Regions from separate parts of the Streptomyces sp. NPDC127117 genome, predicted to be linked through region 2. Evidence: riboswitches for the same ligand, from Rfam matches in the RefSeq annotation. Region 2 holds a riboswitch; each other region holds the start of a gene.
What was found. A riboswitch is a leader RNA that binds a small molecule or an ion and turns the genes downstream of it on or off. The one in region 2 is predicted to bind cyclic di-AMP.
Positions count from the first base shown of each region.

Region 1: linked by a shared signal. The riboswitch ahead of ACFVH0_RS01730 (NlpC/P60 family protein) and the one ahead of ACFVH0_RS10040 (C40 family peptidase) in region 2 are both predicted to bind cyclic di-AMP.
Region 3: linked by a shared signal. The riboswitch ahead of ACFVH0_RS15455 (peptidoglycan DD-metalloendopeptidase family protein) and the one ahead of ACFVH0_RS10040 (C40 family peptidase) in region 2 are both predicted to bind cyclic di-AMP.
Region 4: linked by a shared signal. The riboswitch ahead of ACFVH0_RS13930 (transglycosylase SLT domain-containing protein) and the one ahead of ACFVH0_RS10040 (C40 family peptidase) in region 2 are both predicted to bind cyclic di-AMP.

Region 1 is NZ_JBHXTM010000001.1:370,662-374,768, forward strand. It holds gene ACFVH0_RS01725 (amidohydrolase family protein) at 1-278, shown strand, start outside; gene ACFVH0_RS01730 (NlpC/P60 family protein) at 488-1,636, opposite strand; cyclic di-AMP (ydaO/yuaA leader) riboswitch at 1,644-1,809, opposite strand; gene pcrA (DNA helicase PcrA) at 2,056-4,107, shown strand, end outside.
Region 2 is NZ_JBHXTM010000008.1:85,253-89,359, reverse strand. It holds gene ACFVH0_RS10050 (ATP-dependent Clp protease proteolytic subunit) at 1-590, shown strand, start outside; gene ACFVH0_RS10045 (hypothetical protein) at 598-906, shown strand; cyclic di-AMP (ydaO/yuaA leader) riboswitch at 1,298-1,478, shown strand; gene ACFVH0_RS10040 (C40 family peptidase) at 1,482-1,955, shown strand; gene ACFVH0_RS10035 (LysE family translocator) at 2,013-2,645, opposite strand; gene ACFVH0_RS10030 (LysR family transcriptional regulator) at 2,718-3,656, shown strand; gene ACFVH0_RS10025 (ATP-binding protein) at 3,666-4,097, opposite strand.
Region 3 is NZ_JBHXTM010000015.1:6,037-10,143, forward strand. It holds gene ACFVH0_RS15450 (alpha-galactosidase) at 1-1,534, shown strand, start outside; cyclic di-AMP (ydaO/yuaA leader) riboswitch at 1,829-1,985, shown strand; gene ACFVH0_RS15455 (peptidoglycan DD-metalloendopeptidase family protein) at 1,989-2,921, shown strand; gene ACFVH0_RS15460 (SGNH/GDSL hydrolase family protein) at 3,110-3,955, shown strand; gene ACFVH0_RS15465 (STM4011 family radical SAM protein) at 4,004-4,107, opposite strand, start outside.
Region 4 is NZ_JBHXTM010000013.1:7,870-11,976, reverse strand. It holds gene ACFVH0_RS13935 (ABC-F family ATP-binding cassette domain-containing protein) at 1-505, opposite strand, end outside; cyclic di-AMP (ydaO/yuaA leader) riboswitch at 1,047-1,233, shown strand; gene ACFVH0_RS13930 (transglycosylase SLT domain-containing protein) at 1,238-1,726, shown strand; partial or broken gene ACFVH0_RS13925 (FAD-dependent oxidoreductase) at 1,782-2,030, opposite strand; gene ACFVH0_RS13920 (TetR/AcrR family transcriptional regulator) at 2,036-2,629, shown strand; gene ACFVH0_RS13915 (hypothetical protein) at 2,641-2,958, opposite strand; gene ACFVH0_RS13910 (APC family permease) at 3,318-4,107, shown strand, end outside.

The DNA of each region.
Region 1 (4,107 bases), on a different contig from region 2:
CCCGCGACGAACGACTGCTCCCGCTGGAGAGTGCGGTGCACAAGATGACCGGCCTGCCCGCCGGGCGGTTCGGGCTCACCGGCCGCGGCGTGGTCCGCGACGGGGCCGTCGCCGATCTGGTCGTACTGGACCCGTCGTCGGTGCGCGACACCGCCGACTTCGACCGCCCCCTGCTGGCACCCGAAGGCATCGATACCGTTGTGGTGTCGGGGCGGATCGCGGCGAGAGACGGCCGCCCGACCTCGGCGCGGGCGGGAGAAGTGGTGAGAATCCGATGAGTCTGGCCCAAGTGGCCGCGGCGGCACGGCGCTCGGCTGCGCTGCCGCTCACCCTGGCCGTGGGGCCCCGGCGGCAAGGAAGCGGGGGGCCGCGGGGGGGGGGGGGGGGGGGCTCCCCACCAACAAATACTCAACCCCCCGGCTGTCCACCCCCCCCCCCCGCCCCGCCCCCGCCCCGGTGCAGGGGCGGCGCGACGGGTGGAGGCACGCTACGCCGGGCGCACGCTGCCGTAGATCGGCATGTAGTAGATCGACTCCTCGCGCACGTTCGCGCCGGGCTTCGGCGCGTGGATCATCATCCCGTCGCCCTTGTAGATGCCGACGTGGCTGATGTCGTCGTAGAAGAAGACGAGATCCCCCGGCCGCAGGTCCGCCGTGGCGACCCGGGTGCCGACCTTGACCTGGTCCCACGTGGTGCGCGGGATGCCGACCCCCGCCGCCTTCCAGGCGGCCTGGGTGAGCCCGGAGCAGTCGTACGACGCCGGGCCCGTCGCGCCCCAGACGTACGGCTTGCCGAGCTGGGCCCTGGCGAAGGCGAGGACCTTCTCCGCCTTGGTGGTGGCGCTGCTGTCCGAGCCGGTCCCGCTGCCCGTCCCCGTACCGCTGCCGCCCCCCGACCCCTTCGCGGCCTCCTCGGCCTCGCGGTCCGCCTCGGCCTTCGCGGCGGCCTGCTGCTTCGCCAGCTCCTGCGCCTTGCGCTCGGCCTCCGCCTCCTTCTTGCGCTCGATCGCCGCCAGTCGCGCCTTCTCCTCGGCGGTCAGCTTCGACAGCAGCGTGCGCGCCTCGCCCAGCTTCTTCTGGACGTTCCGCTTGCTGGTGCGCAGCGTGGTCTGCGTCGTCGTCAGCGTCTCCAGGCTCCGCACCGCCTCGGAACGCTTCTTCGCCGCCTTGGCCTGCTGCGTACGGAAGTCCGTGATCGCCTTCTGCTGCCGGCTGGTCATCCGGTCCATCAGCTGGCTCTGGTCGAAGTACGACTGCGGGTCGTCGGCCAGGAAGAACGTCGCGCTCGGCGTGATGGAGCCGCTGCGGTACTGCGCGGCCGCGTAGGTGCCGAGCGTCCTGCGGGCGTCGTTGAGCCTGTCGGCGCGCTTCGCGACGTCGTCCAGCAGGGCGTCGACCTTGGCGCGCTGGGCGGCGGAGGCTTCCTTCGCCTGGTTGTACTGCTGGGTCGCGGTGCCCGCCTGCCGGTAGAGGTCGTCGACCTTCTTCTGTACGTCCTCGACGCGGGGCTTCGGATCGGGCGCGGCCACGGCGCTCTGCGTGGAGAGCAGGGTCACGGACGCCAGGGCCGCAGTGGTGAGCCCGACGGCCGGTGCGGTGGTGCGCACCCGGGTGCGCGGTTTGCGATGCGACGCCAAGGCCGGCATCTCCTTCCGTGGACCGCCTACCGGGTTAGCTGTCGGGTTCGGGCGGAACGGAAGGCTGCCCTACGGTCCGAGTGGGGGATAAGGACCGATTCACCCCGGTACTGCGTGTGGGTCCCCGGTTCCGAACTCCATTGAAGGCAGCCCGGATTCGGCGGGGGCGCCCGCTAGGCGTGGTTCGCCTCAAGGGGGTACGGGCCGCCCGGTCGAGCACGCTAGCCAACCCATGGTGCTGCTGTGAAGGTTGATGTTCGATATGCCCGATACATTTTCGTGACCTTGCCGGAGCGGGGTGCCGCCGACCGGATTCCCTTACGGGGAGTGGGTGACCGCTCTCTTTGTGTGCCGTCGGTCGTGTGCGGTTCGTCATGAGGCCGACGGGTGTCGGTGCGGCGGCCTAGACTCGACAAGCGATGAGCAGCCTCTTTGACGACAGTTTCCTGGCCGGCCTCCAGCACTCGGAGGAAGAGCCCCCGCCGCCCCCCGAGGACTCCGTACCCGAAGCGGTCCCGGAGGACCTCTTCGCGGGCGTGTTCGACGGGCCCCCGCCGCCCAGGGACGCCTATTACCGCGACGGCGCGCACCGCCCCGTCATCGACTCCGCGGCGCTCCTCGACGGGCTGAACACCGAGCAGCGCGCCGCCGTCGTCCACGCGGGCTCCCCGCTGCTCATCGTCGCCGGGGCCGGCTCGGGCAAGACCCGGGTGCTGACCCACCGGATCGCCCACCTGCTCGCGGAGCGCGGGGTGCACCCCGGCCAGATCCTGGCGATCACCTTCACCAACAAGGCCGCGGGCGAGATGAAGGAGCGCGTCGAGCAGCTCGTCGGTCCGCGCGCCAACGCGATGTGGGTCATGACCTTCCACAGCGCGTGCGTACGCATCCTGCGCCGCGAGTCGAAGCGGCTCGGCTTCACCTCGTCGTTCTCGATCTACGACGCCGCCGACTCCAAGCGGCTGATGGCCCTGGTCTGCCGCGACCTCGACCTGGACCCGAAGCGCTTCCCGCCGAAGTCGTTCACCGCCAAGGTCTCCAACCTGAAGAACGAGCTGATCGACGAGGAGACCTTCGCCGGCCAGGCCGCGGACGGCTTCGAGAAGACCCTCGCCCAGGCCTACGCGATGTACCAGTCCCGGCTGCGCGAGGCCAACGCGCTGGACTTCGACGACATCATCATGACGACGGTCCACCTGCTCCAGGCGTTCCCGGACGTCGCCGAGCACTACCGCCGCCGCTTCCGCCACGTCCTGGTCGACGAGTACCAGGACACCAACCACGCCCAGTACACCCTCGTGCGCGAGCTGGTCGGCCCGGCGGGCGAGGGCGACGCCCCGGCCGAGCTGTGCGTCGTGGGTGACGCGGACCAGTCGATCTACGCCTTCCGCGGCGCGACCATCCGCAACATCCTCCAGTTCGAGGAGGACTACCCGAACGCGACCACGATCCTGCTGGAGCAGAACTACCGCTCCACGCAGACGATCCTGTCCGCCGCCAACGCGGTCATCGAGCGCAACGAGAGCCGCCGCCCCAAGAACCTCTGGACCAACGCCGGCACCGGCGCCCGCATCACCGGCTACGTCGCCGACACCGAGCACGACGAGGCGCAGTTCGTCGCCGACGAGATCGACCGGCTCACCGACGCGGGCGACGCCAAGGCCGGTGACGTCGCGATCTTCTACCGTACGAACGCGCAGTCCCGCGTCTTCGAAGAGATCTTCATCCGCGTCGGCCTGCCCTACAAGGTCGTCGGCGGCGTGCGCTTCTACGAGCGCAAGGAGGTCCGGGACATCCTGGCCTACCTGCGCGTCCTGGCCAATCCGGAGGACACCGTCCCGCTGCGCCGCATCCTCAACGTGCCCAAGCGCGGCATCGGCGACCGTGCCGAGGCGATGATCGACGCGCTGTCCCTGCGCGAGAAGATCACCTTCCCGCAGGCGCTGCGCAGGGTCGACGAGGCGTACGGCATGGCGGCCCGGTCGGCCAACGCCGTCAAGCGGTTCAACACCCTGATGGAGGAGCTGCGCACGATCGTCGAATCGGGCGCGGGCCCCGCGGTGGTCCTGGAGGCCGTCCTGGAGCGCACCGGCTACCTCGCCGAACTCCAGGCGTCCACCGACCCGCAGGACGAGACCCGGATCGAGAACCTTCAGGAACTGGCCGCCGTGGCCCTCGAATTCGAGCAGGAGCAGGGCGCGGCCGGTGCGGCGGGCGAGGACGGCGCGGACGCGGCCACCGGCACCGGCGCGGGGACGGGCACGCTCGCGGAGTTCCTGGAGAAGGTCGCGCTCGTCGCCGACTCCGACCAGATCCCCGACGAGGACGAGGACGGCTCCGGCGTCATCACGCTGATGACGCTGCACACCGCGAAGGGCCTCGAATTCCCGGTCGTCTTCCTGACCGGCATGGAGGACGGCGTCTTCCCGCACATGCGGGCGCTGGGACAGGTGAAGGAGCTGGAGGAGGAG
Region 2 (4,107 bases):
GCACGACCAGTGGAACCCGCACCCTCGACCCGTACTCCAAGCTGCTCGCCGAACGGATCGTCTTCCTCGGCACCCCGGTCGACGACACCGCGGCAGGCGACCTGATCGCGCAGCTCATGTACCTGGAGCACGACGCACCGGACCGGCCGGTGTCGCTCTACATCAACTCGCCCGGCGGCTCGTTCGGGGCCATGTCCGCGATCTACGACACGATGCAGTACCTCAGCTGCGGGGTGGAGACGTACTGCCTCGGCCAGGCCGGCTCCTGTGCCTCCGCACTGCTCGCCGCGGGCACTCCCGGCAGGCGGTACGCACTGCCCGGCGCGAGGGTCGTCGTACGGCAGCCCGAACTCACCGAGCCGGTGCAGGGCCGGCCCTCCGACCTGGAGATCGAGGCGCGGGAACTGGAACGGGTCCGCACGATGCTCACTTCCCTGTTGGCCCGTCACACGGGCCGCACCGAGGAGCAGATCACCGAGGACACCGAACGCGACCTCATCCTCGACGCGGCGGGCGCCAGGGCGTACGGGCTGGTGGACCACGTCCTGGAGAACCGGAACGCCGCTCTGCCGTCGCACGGCGCGAGGTGAACACCCGATGCGACCACCGGAGTTCCCACCGCTGCCCGCACTGACCCGCGCCGAGGGGGAGTTCATCGACCGCTACCTCGAAGTCCTCGACCAGGTCGGCCGGATCAACCCGGCCCGCGGCAGCGACACCTACGGCGCGCTGCGCGCCGCCCAGGCCCTCGTCGCGCGGTCACGCGCACTGCGGGACGCCCTCGCGTTGATGCACGAGCGCGGCGAGGCGCGGGTCCACGCGGCCACGCTCGCCCGTGCGCTGCGGGTGCTGGACGGGGAACGACGGGCCGGGCGCGTCACCGTACCCCCCGCTCCGCCGAGTTGACCGACTTCCGCAGCCCGGGCGGCCGGCGGACTCCGGCCAACTCCCCATGGCCCGGGGTCCGGCGACCGTCACCCAACTCCCGTACCCGACACGCCCGACGGGTCCACCGAAAATTCTCGCTCGTTCGGCGTAGGAAGTCCCCCTCAGGAGGGATCGCTCAACTTGCGTTTTCCGCGTGAACAGTGAACGGAATCCGCCCTTCCGCCCCAGGTACGAACCTGGTCCGAATCACCGGCGGAGCCTCAGAAATCATCATGTCCACCCGAACGGATCAGTCGTGAGGAGCCTCACATATCCCTGTTTCAGCTCGGAAATCCGGCAGTCGGTGAGTCAAGATCCCTGGGACGACAAGCCCCCGCCACCGCGGCGGGGCGGTCCGGGCGGACGCCGAGTCCTGCCGCCGCCCGGATGCCTGGTCGACAGAAGTGGATCGGCAGGAGTGGAGGACCCGAGCACAACGGGTCGACCTGAACACCGGTCGACCCTCGGGGTGAAGCCGCCGCACGCGGCCGGGCAACTTCGCCAGCCCGAACCCGACAGGTCATCCTTCACAGGCGGCTGACGAAGGGTTGCGCATGACTGCGCAGGTTCATGTCCCGTCTCTGCTCGTCCGGGCCGGTACGGCCTCGGTTCTCACGCTCGCCGCCGTCGGCGGCACCATGTTCGCCCCGGGCGCCACGACAAACGCCCAGGCGGCGACGCTGTCGATGAAGGCGCTCAACATCGCGGCGTCGAAGAAGGGATCGCCCTACAGGTGGGGGGCCACCGGCCCCAACCGCTTCGACTGCTCGGGGCTGACGCTCTATTCGTTCAAGAAGGCCGGCAAGAAGCTCCCCCGCACGGCCCAGCAGCAGTACAACCGGACCCGCCATGTCTCGGCCTCGCACCGGCAGCGCGGCGATCTGGTGTTCTTCCACTACGGCCGCAGCGTCTACCACGTGGGGATCTACGCCGGTAAGGGCAAGATCTGGCACTCGCCGAGGACCGGCTCCGTGGTGCGGCTGGAAAAGATCTGGACCAAGAGCGTCTACTACGGCCGGGTCCGCTGAGACACCGCCCGTCCGGCGGTCCGGGGCCGCCGGACGGGCCCGGTGGCCCGCCCCCGCTCAGTGCGGCAGCGGACCGGTCACCAGCACCAGGCCCAGCGCGGTGAGCGCCGCGCCGCTGCCGCCCTCGATGGCGCGCGCGGTACGCGGCCGGCGCAGCCACCGGCCCAGCCGGTCCACGAGGAGCGCCACGGCGGGGAACCAGACCAGCGCCAGTGCGACGACGATCGCCGCGAGCAGCAGGGTCCTGGGCAGCGGCGGCTCCCCGTCGGGGACGAACTGCGGCAGCAGGCTCAGGAAGAGGACCGGCGCCTTGGGATTGAGCGCGTTGGTCAGAAAGCCCTGCCGCAGTGCGCGTACGTGCCCCGGGTCCGCATTCCGGTCCTCGGTGCCTTCCCCGTCCGGGGTGTCGCGCCGTGCCGCGCGCAGGGCACTGATGCCGAGGTAGAGGACATAGGCCCCGCCGAGCAGCTGGACGGTGCGCAGGAGTGCGGGGACCGCCACCAGCACCGCGGCGAGCCCGGCGACGGCCAGGGCGGTGTGCACCAGCAGTCCCCCGGCCACGCCCAGCGCGCTGGCCACGCCCGCACCGCGGGAGGCGAGCGCGTTGCGTACGACGACGGTGAAGTCGGCGCCGGGCAGCGCGACCATTCCTGCGGCGACCCCGATGAAGGCGATCAGTTGTGCGTCCATGGGTCCACCCTGACCCTGCGGAGCCTTTAGCGTGTACTTGGAATCTTCTGGGTCTGCCAAAAGGAACGCTTAATGTACGACCCGACACGGCTGGCCGCCCTGGTGGCGGTCGCGGAGGCCGGATCGATCACCCGGGCCGCCGCACGGCTGGGCTACACCGCTCCGGCCCTCTCCCAGCAGCTCGCCAAACTGGAGCGGGAGGCGGGTGCGGCGCTGTTGGTACGTCACCACCGCGGGGCCCGGCTCACGGCTGCGGGCGAGCTGCTGGCCGGGCGCGCCCGGCGCATCCTCGACGAGATGGGCCAGGCCCGCCATGAGCTGACCCGCCTCTCCGGGCTCTCCGGCGGGCGTCTGCGGGTCGGCACGTTCACCACGGCGGGGATACATCTGCTGCCGCCGGTGCTGAGCGCCTTCCGGCGCGCCCACCCGGATGTGGAGCTGGCGGTCACCGAGTACGAGCCGCCCCAGGGGGTCGCCGCGGTTGCCGCGGGCGAGGTCGACCTGGCACTGACGCATGTGTACGAACCGGCCGCCGCGACGCCCTGGCCCGCCGGGGTCTTCGCCGAACCGCTGCTGGTCGAGGAGCTGGTCCTGATCACGGCGGTCGGGCAGATGCTCTCCGAGGGCAGCGGGAGGCTGCCGGTGACGGAACTGGCGGGGCGACCGCTGATCAGCAGCGCGCCCACGCATCCACCGCGCCGCGGGGTCGAGCAGGCGCTGGCCGAGGCCGGGGCGACGCCCGCCGTGGTCTGCGAGTCGCCCGGCTATGCGCTGGTGTGCGCGCTGGTCAGTGCGGGCATCGGGATGGCGGTCGTTCCGGAGATGGTCGCCGCGATGTCGCCGACGCCGCTGTCGGTGCGGCGGCTGGATCCCGCTTCCTTCCGGCGGACGATCTCGGTGGTGCACCGCGGTGACCGGGCGAGCGCAGCCGCGGCGACGCTCCAGGCCCTGTTGCGCAGTGGGTTCGGGCGGGCGGGGGCGGCGCAGCGGCCTGGCGGCGAGGCCGGGTGAGCGCGTCGGTCAGCTCTGCACGGGGATGCTCCACGGGAGCGCGATCCATACCGTCTTGCCGCCGTCGGCAGTGGGGGTGACGGTGAGCCGGCCCCCGCACTCCTTGGCCAGACAGCGGATGATCACCATGCCGCGTCCGTTGTCCTGCTGGACGGCGGCGGGAAGTCGCCGGGGCCAGCGGGGGTGACTGTCCGTCACCCCGAGGTACAGCTCCTCCTCGCGCTCCAGCCGGAGGTCCACCGTGAACGTGGGCGACTGCCCGAAGGTGTGCTGGACGGCGTTGGTCGCGAGCTCCGAGACGATGAGCTGGATGCTGTCGGCGAAATCGGTGTCGGTGGCCAGGCCCCATTCGGTGAGCACCCGGGCCACGTACCTGCGGGCTGCCGAGACCGAGACCGGCAGGCTCGGCAGGGTGACGTTTGCTTCCTGATGGTCTGCCATGGCGAGCCGT
Region 3 (4,107 bases), on a different contig from region 2:
CGAGAGCGTCATCTCCAGCAGGCGCGGCCACACCGGCCACCAGTTCCTGCCATGGGTCGCGCTGGACGCCGACGGCGCCGCGACCGAGGAGAGCGGCGAGGTGTACGGCTGCGCGCTCGGATGGTCCGGATCGTGGCGGATCTCCGTCCAGCGGCTGCCCGACGGGCTCGTACAGATCACCGGCGGCGCCGGCTACGACGACTCCGGACTGCTGCGGCTGGCGCCGGGGGAGTCGTACACCACGCCCGTCTTCGCCGGTCTGTGGAGCGGGCAGGGGTTCGGCGGGGCGAGCCGCGCCTGGCACGCCTGGCAGCTGGCCCATGTGATCCCGGACGCGCAGAACCTGCGGCCGGTGCTCTACAACTCCTGGGAGGCGACGGGCTTCGACATCGCGCTGGACCAGCAGCGCGTCCTGGCCGAGCGGGCCGCCGCGATGGGCGTCGAGCTGTTCGTCGTGGACGACGCGTGGTTCGGGCAGCGGACCAGCGACCGGGCCGGGCTCGGTGACTGGACGCCGAATCCGGACCGCTTCCCCGGTGGGCTGAAGCCGCTCGCCGACGAAGTGCACGGGCTCGGCATGCAGTTCGGCATCTGGGTCGAACCGGAAATGGTCAATGCCGACAGCGATCTCTACCGCGCCCATCCCGACTGGGTTCAGCACTTCCCCGGGCGGGCGCGGACGGAGTACCGCAACCAGCTGGTACTCAATCTGGCCCGCCCCGATGTGCGGGCATATCTCTGGGAGCAGCTGGACACGCTGCTCTCCGGCACCCCCATCGACTATGTGAAATGGGATTTCAACCGCTGCTTCACCGATGCGGGCTGGCCGGGCGAGGAGTACCCGCAGAAGCTCTGGGTCGAGCACGTGGACGGCCTGTACGCACTGATCGACCGGCTCAGGGCCGCGCATCCCACGGTCGCGTTCGAGTCATGCTCGGGCGGCGGCGGCCGGGTCGACCTGGGGATCATGTCCCGCACCGACCAGGTGTGGACCTCAGACAACACCGACCCGCTCGACCGGCTCGCCATCCAGGAGGGCTTCGGACACCTCCATCCGGCGCGGGTGATGGCCGCCTGGGTCACCGACAGCCCGAACGACCAGCTCAACGGCAGGGTCAGCTCACTGCGCTTCCGGTTCGTGAGCGCGATGGCGGGAGTGCTCGGGGTCGGCGGGGATCTCACCGAATGGAGCGAGGAGGAGCTGGCCGAGGCCCGGACCTGGGTGGAGCTCTACAAGGAGATCCGGCCCGTCGTGCAGCAGGGCGAGCTGTACCGGCTGCGGGAACCGCGCGGCGGACTCAGCGCGATCCAGTACGTCCACGGGGACGACGCCGTGGTCCTGATGTGGCTGGAGGCACAGCGGTACGGGGAGCGGCCCCCGGCCCTGCGGCTGCGCGGGCTCGACCCCGAGGCGACCTACACCTGCCTGGACACGGGGGCGGTGCACCACGGTTCGACGCTGCTGCACCAGGGGCTGCACACCGGACTTCGCGGTGATCTCGACGCACGGGTGCTGAGGCTCCGACGCGGGTGAAAGGTGTCTTATGTCCGTAATGCGGCTCTTGTGTGAACTTGGCCCGCTCATAAGGGACATGAGGGTCGCCTCGTGAGCGGGATCATATCCGTGACGGTGTGTGGTGACGGGGTGGTCGGGTAATCCGTGTGCGGCGCGGAATGCCAAGATCCTTAATCCACGGAGTGTTACCGGAATTCCGCGCCGATTTCCCGGCGCGGATTCCGGCGTGGAACCCATGGCTTGTTCTCGTCGTCCCGACTCGCTTACGGTCACCGCAATCCGGACGGACCGCCTAATCCTGCCGCCGCCCGGAATTCACATCCACTCATCGCGTGGCAGGAGCGGGGGAACCAGGTAAGCCGCCGGCCGGAGAAATCCGGCCGGCTCGGGGTGAAGTCGCACTCAGTGCGGCCGGGCATCTCCAGCCCGAACCCGACAGCTCACCTCGCAGGCGCCGGAGAGGAAATACGCCATGCCCATATCGGGTAAGCACCGTCGTCCGAAGCTCAGCACCATCGCCCGTGGCGTCGCCGCGGTCAGCGCCGGCGGCGCCGTCGTCGCACTGCCGCTGCTCGGCGCCACCGGTGCCCAGGCCGCGGAGCAGGCCGCCCCGGCCGCCGCGCCGCAGTCGGCCGCCGCCACGCACGCCGCCCCCGTCGCGCAGAAGCAGGCCGCCACCACGACGTACTCCGTCGTCTCCGGCGACTACCTGTCGAAGATCGCCGCCGAGCACCAGATCAAGGGCGGCTGGCAGCAGCTGTACCAGGACAACCGCAAGGTCGTCGGCGAGGACCCCAGCCTGATCTTCCCGGGCATGAAGCTGACCCTCGGTGGCAAGGCCTCCGGCAACGCCGCGCCCACCGGCGCCGGCACCGGCTCGTCCCTCCCGTCGAAGGCTCCCTCCGCCGCCGCCGAGAAGTCCGCCCCGGCCAAGACCTCGTCCGCCGCCCCGGAGTCCAAGGCGCTGGCCGCCGCCCCGGCAGCCACCCAGAGCAGCGCTTCCGGTTACGTCCACCCGGTCCCCGGCAACCACACCACCGGTTACCGCGCCTCCGGCTCCAACTGGTCCAGCGGCAGCCACACCGGCATCGACTTCCCCGTTGCCACCGGCACCAGCGTCAAGTCCATCACCTCCGGCACCGTCGTGGCCGCCGGCTGGGGCGGCGCGTACGGCAACCAGGTCGTCATCAAGCACGCCGACGGCCACTACTCGCAGTACGGCCACCTGTCCTCCATCTCCGTCTCGACCGGCCAGGCCGTGAGCGCCGGTCAGCAGCTCGGCCTCTCCGGCGCCACCGGCAACGCCACCGGCCCGCACCTGCACTTCGAGGTCCGCACGGGCCCGGCGTACGGCTCGGACATCGACCCGATCGCCTTCCTGGCCTCGCACGGCATCTCCGTCTGAGCCGAACGGCCGGGCGGCTGAGCCACAAAGCATGAACTGAGCAACACGGAAGGGGCGGTGCGCGGCGGCGCACCGCCCCTTCACTTATTCCCCCTTTACCAAAAACTGACCGGGTGGTCTATCTCACCACCCGTCAACCCCTTATTACGGTCGCGTAGGTCACATTCGGCGGTGCAGGATAAGCGTTTGTGGCAGACGATTCGAGAAAAAACCAACGTGGCGTCAACAACCGACAGGGCGTCATCGGGTCGTACGCGGCTATTGGCGACAGCTTCACCGAGGGAGTCGGCGACCCCGGCCCCGACGGGACCTTCGTCGGCTGGGCGGACCGTTTCGCGGTACTCCTCGCAGACCAGCTTCCGGACCCCGATGCGGCGACGGGCACGGAAGGTTCCGCGCACGGGAATTTCAGGTACGCCAATCTCGCCGTACGCGGACGCCTCCTCGACCAGATCGTCGAGGAGCAGGTGCCGCGCGCCAAGGAGCTCGCACCCGACCTGGTGAGCTTCTGCGCGGGCGGCAACGACATCATCCGGCCGGGCACCGACCCCGACGACGTGGCCGAGCGCTTCGAGCGCGCGGTCGCCGAGCTGACCGGGGCGGTCGGCACGGTCATGGTCACCACCGGCTTCGACACCCGTGGCGTTCCCGTGCTGCGCCATCTGCGCGGCAAGATCGCCACGTACACCGCCCACGTGCGGGCCATCGCCGACCGCTACGACTGCCCGGTCCTGGACCTGTGGTCGCTGCGGTCCGTCCAGGACCGGCGCGCCTGGGACGACGACCGGCTCCACCTGTCGCCCGAGGGGCACACCAGGGTCGCGCTGCGCGCCGCCCAGGTCCTCGGCATCGACGTGCCGGCCGACCCCGACCAGGAATGGCCCCCGCAGGCACAGCGCGGCACCCTCGAAGTGCGGCGCGACGACATCCACTGGGCGCGTGAGTACCTGGTCCCGTGGATCGGCCGGCGGCTGCGCGGCGAGTCCTCCGGCGACCACGTCGAAGCGAAGCGCCCCGACCTCCTGCCGCTCTAGGTGTACTGACCCGCAGCGCTCTCTGCCGCACCAGGACGGGCCCGATGCTCAGGCCCGTCCGGTGCGGGACGGCAGCGAGGACGCGGGGAACGGCAGCGGCGACGCCGGCAACGGCAGTGGTGACGCCGGTATCCGCTCCAGCACCCCGCCCG
Region 4 (4,107 bases), on a different contig from region 2:
GGACGTCGGGGCGCTCCAGCAGCAGCGCGGCCAGCCGCAGCAGGACGGTCTCCCCGCCGGACAACTGGCCGACGGTGCGGTCGAGTTCGACGCCGCCGAGGCCGAGCGAGCCCAGCGTCGCCAGGGCCCGTTCCTCGACGTCCCAGTCGTCGCCGATCGTCTCGAAGTGCTTCTCGTCGACATCCCCGGCCTCGATGGCGCGCAGTGCCGCACGCCGCTCGGCGATGCCCAGTGCCCGGTCGACCCGCAGTGTCGTGTCGAGGGTGATGTTCTGCGGAAGGTGGGCGAGGCTGCCGCCGACGGTCACCGTCCCCTGGGCCGGGCGCAGTTGACCGGCGAGGAGTCGCAGGAGTGTGGACTTGCCCGCGCCGTTGTTGCCGACGAGGCCGACGCGGCCCCGGCCGATGCTCAGCGAGAGCCCGTCGAAGACGGTGGTGCCGTCCGGCCACCGGAAGGTCAGGGCGGAGCAGGTGAGGGAGGCGTGAGGGGTGGGGGGAGTCGCCATGGTGTTCCTCGCATTCGCAAGCGCAGAGATGGGGGCTTCGTATGCGAGCACCACGCAGCGACCGGACAGCGGAAGGAGGTGCGACGGTCCTGGAGATCGAGGGACGGCTCATGCACCGAGGTCGCATCCACGCGGAGTCACGGGCAGTGCGGGGCACTGCTACGGCGTGACGGGCGTACGGGCGAAGCCGTACGGCGCGATGTTCGCGAACCTCAGATGCGCAACGTCCACCTCAATCGGAGACAACAGGACTTCAGAACTGTAAACGACGGAGTGAAGGAAAGGCAATGTCATCGGGTGCCGGGGCGGGCGCCGGAATAGTTGGGCGAAATGCCCGCTTTTGTGAATTCGTGGCGCGAGTCACGTCCTGCCTGTCGCGTGCCGCACCCCGCGGTTCGGTTCCCTTTCCCCGCAAGTGGAGCGGGTTGTGCGATGTGAGGTGGATTACTGAAATTCCGGTAAATCGATCTTGTGGGTGAATTGCATTCGGAAAATGGGGTCTTGTCCCTTCCGGCTCTTCTCGCCTACGGTCACCGTCAATCCGGACGGAACGCCGAATCCTGCCGCTGTCCGGCAATCCGACCCACTCATGCACGGCAGGAGCGGGGAACCCAGGTAAGCCGCCGGTCCGGAATCCGGAACGGCTCGGGGTGAAGCCGCGCTGGTGCGCGGCCAGGCATCTCCAGCCTGAACCCGACAGCTCACCTCGCAGGCGACGGAGAGGAATCCACCATGTCCGCAACGGGTACGTACCGTCGTCGCAAGTCCACCACACTGACCCGCGGTTTCATCGCCGTGGGCACGGGCGCGGCCGCCCTGCTGCTTCCGCTGCTGGGTGCCCACACCGCCTCGGCGGCTCCGGCGCAGACCGCCGCCGCACCGGCCGCGCCGTCGGCGTACACGAACGATCTGGACGGCTGGATCAAGCAGTCGCTGGCCGTGATGGCCGAGCACGGTATCCCCGGCAGCTACGAGGGCATCCACCGCAACGTCATGCGCGAGTCGTCCGGCAACCCCAGGGCGATCAACAACTGGGACTCGAACGCCGCCGCCGGGACGCCCTCCAAGGGCCTCCTCCAGATCATCGATCCGACGTTCCGGGCCTATCACGTGCCCGGGACCGCGTCGGACAGCTACGACCCGGTCGCCAACATCACGGCCGCGTGCAACTACGCGGCCGCCAAGTACGGCTCCATCGACAACGTCTTCGGTGCCTACTGACGTGACCGCACCGCCGGCGTGACCCCACCACCGCCCGGCCCGGGCCGTCCCGAGGTCAGCCCAGGCGCGGGGGTGTCCGGTCGGCATGGCGGAGGATCGCGCGGACGGTGAGGCGGGACGGCGCGAGACGCAGGGCCGTAGTGCGCAGGGCGACGGCCGGCGGACGGGACAGCCGCCGGCCCATCCGCCCGGCCTGCCTGGCGGCCCGCGCGACCGCCTGGCTGCGGGGCCGGCGCTCGGCGTCGTAGCGGCCGAGCGCCGACTCGACGGTGGCTCCGGCGGAGAGCGAGGCGGCCAGTGTCAGGGGTGATGACCGCAGACCGACGGACCGTCCTCGCCGATGCCGCCATCCATGTGCTGGCCGATGAGGGGATGCGGGGCCTGACCCACCGGGCCGTGGACCGGGCGGCCGACCTGCCGCCGGGCACCACCTCGGCGTACTTCCGCACCCGGCAGGCACTGCTCACCGCACTCGTCCGACGGCTCGTGGCGCAGGACCAGGCGGAGTTGCAGGCGGCCGGCGAGCAGGCGCAGGTGCCGCGCGCCGCCGCCGAACTGACGGACGGGCTCGCCGGCTTCGTCGAACGGCGGCTGACCGGCGAGGGGCGGCAGCGGTCGCTCGCCCGCTACGCCTGCGCGGTCGGGAGCGTGCGCCACCCGGAGCTGCGCGAGATTCTCGTACCCCGACAGAACACGGCCCGTGACGTGGTGCGGGCGTTCCTGCGCGCGCAGGGCGTCGCCGACGCCGAGGGCCGCACGCTCACACTGCTGACCTGTGTGGACGGACTCGTCTTCGACCGGCCGGTGGGCGGCGGGGGAGTGCCGAGGGGCGAGATCGCGGGGCTGGTCGCCGCGGCGCTCCGCGACTGCGGCGAGGAAGCCGGCGCGACCGGCCCGGGGTGATCCCGTACGCGTTACTCCTGGGCGGGTTCCGCCGCCTGCTCCGGCTCGGAGCGGGGCAGTACGGGCACGGTCGCCGCCGCCCCGTTGCGGACCGACTGCACCACCGCGTCGTGCAGTCGGCGGCTGTCCTCCTCCGAACAGCACGGCACCGGACTGCCCGACATGGTGAACCAGTCGATCGCACCGCTGTACTGCACGGTGACCTGGGCCGTGTCGTCCGCCCAGGTCGTGTGAACGGTCAAGTCCCCGGACAGCACGCCGACCTCGTCCGTGAGCACGCCGCCGCGCCCCGAGAACACACCGCAAGTGGTCCATGACGCCCAACCCATGACTCCAGGCTGGCACCAAGACCGCGGATCCGCGACCCGCGGGCTCCGTGCCTCGCCCGCACCCCGGCCGCCCGGGGTGCCGTTCCACCCTTCCGGATGCTGGAAATGGGGAAACTTTCCCACGGGCCGGGCTGCGGTTCCCGCACCCCCCGATCCCTGGACATTGACGCGTTGTTAGCGCCAAATCGTCGGATCAGCCCTTCAGAACAACGAATTCCGAAGGTGAACACCTCTTGACCTGCGGAACACGTCAGGATTGCATGTCGCGCTGGGAGCGCCGAAACCACTCACCACGTCCTCGTCTGGAGGCGATACCGCTCCCGTGCTCGGACACCGCACCTGTTGATCGGAACCGCACGATGACCGAAACGCTCAGCGCTCCCCAGGCGCTCGCACCAGCGACCGGCCCCACTCCACAGAAGCTCAAGCGTTCCATCGGCGTCGTGGGCGGAACACTGCTCACGCTCTCCTGCGTGACGCCCGCCTCGACCCTCTTCGTGGTCGTACCGGACCTGTTCTCCAGCCTCGGCACGTACACCGCCCTCACCATCGCCATCGGCTCGCTGCTCTGTATCGCGGTCGCCTTCTGCTACTCGGAGCTGGGCACGCTCATCCCGAGTGCCGGCGGTGAGTACGCCATGGTGTCGACGATGGCCGGGCGGCTCGCCGGGTGGCTCGTCTTCGTGCTCTCGCTGCTGGTCGTGATGATCGTGCCCCCGGTCATCGCCATGGGTACGGCCGACTACCTCGCTCCCATCGTGCACATTCCGGCCTCCGTCGCGGGCGCCGGCGTGATGGTGCTCGCCACCCTCGCCGGTCTGCTGGACCTGCGCGCCAACGCGTGGATCACCGGCATCTTCCTCGTCCTCGAAGTGATCGCGGCGGCCGTCGTCGCCGTTCTCGGCTTCGCCCACTCCGAGCGCGGCGCCTCGGCGCTGGTGCACGGTACGGTTGCCTCGTCGGGCGGCGGGAGCTCGACCGTCACCGCGATGATGGTGGTCTCCGGGCTCGCCATCGCGCTCTTCATCACCCAGGGCTTCTCCACCGCCGTCTACCTCTCGGAGGAGCTGGAGAACCCGCGGCGCAACGTGGCCCGCACCGTGCTGGCCACCCTCGCCATCTCCAGCGCGGTCATCCTCGTCCCGGTCA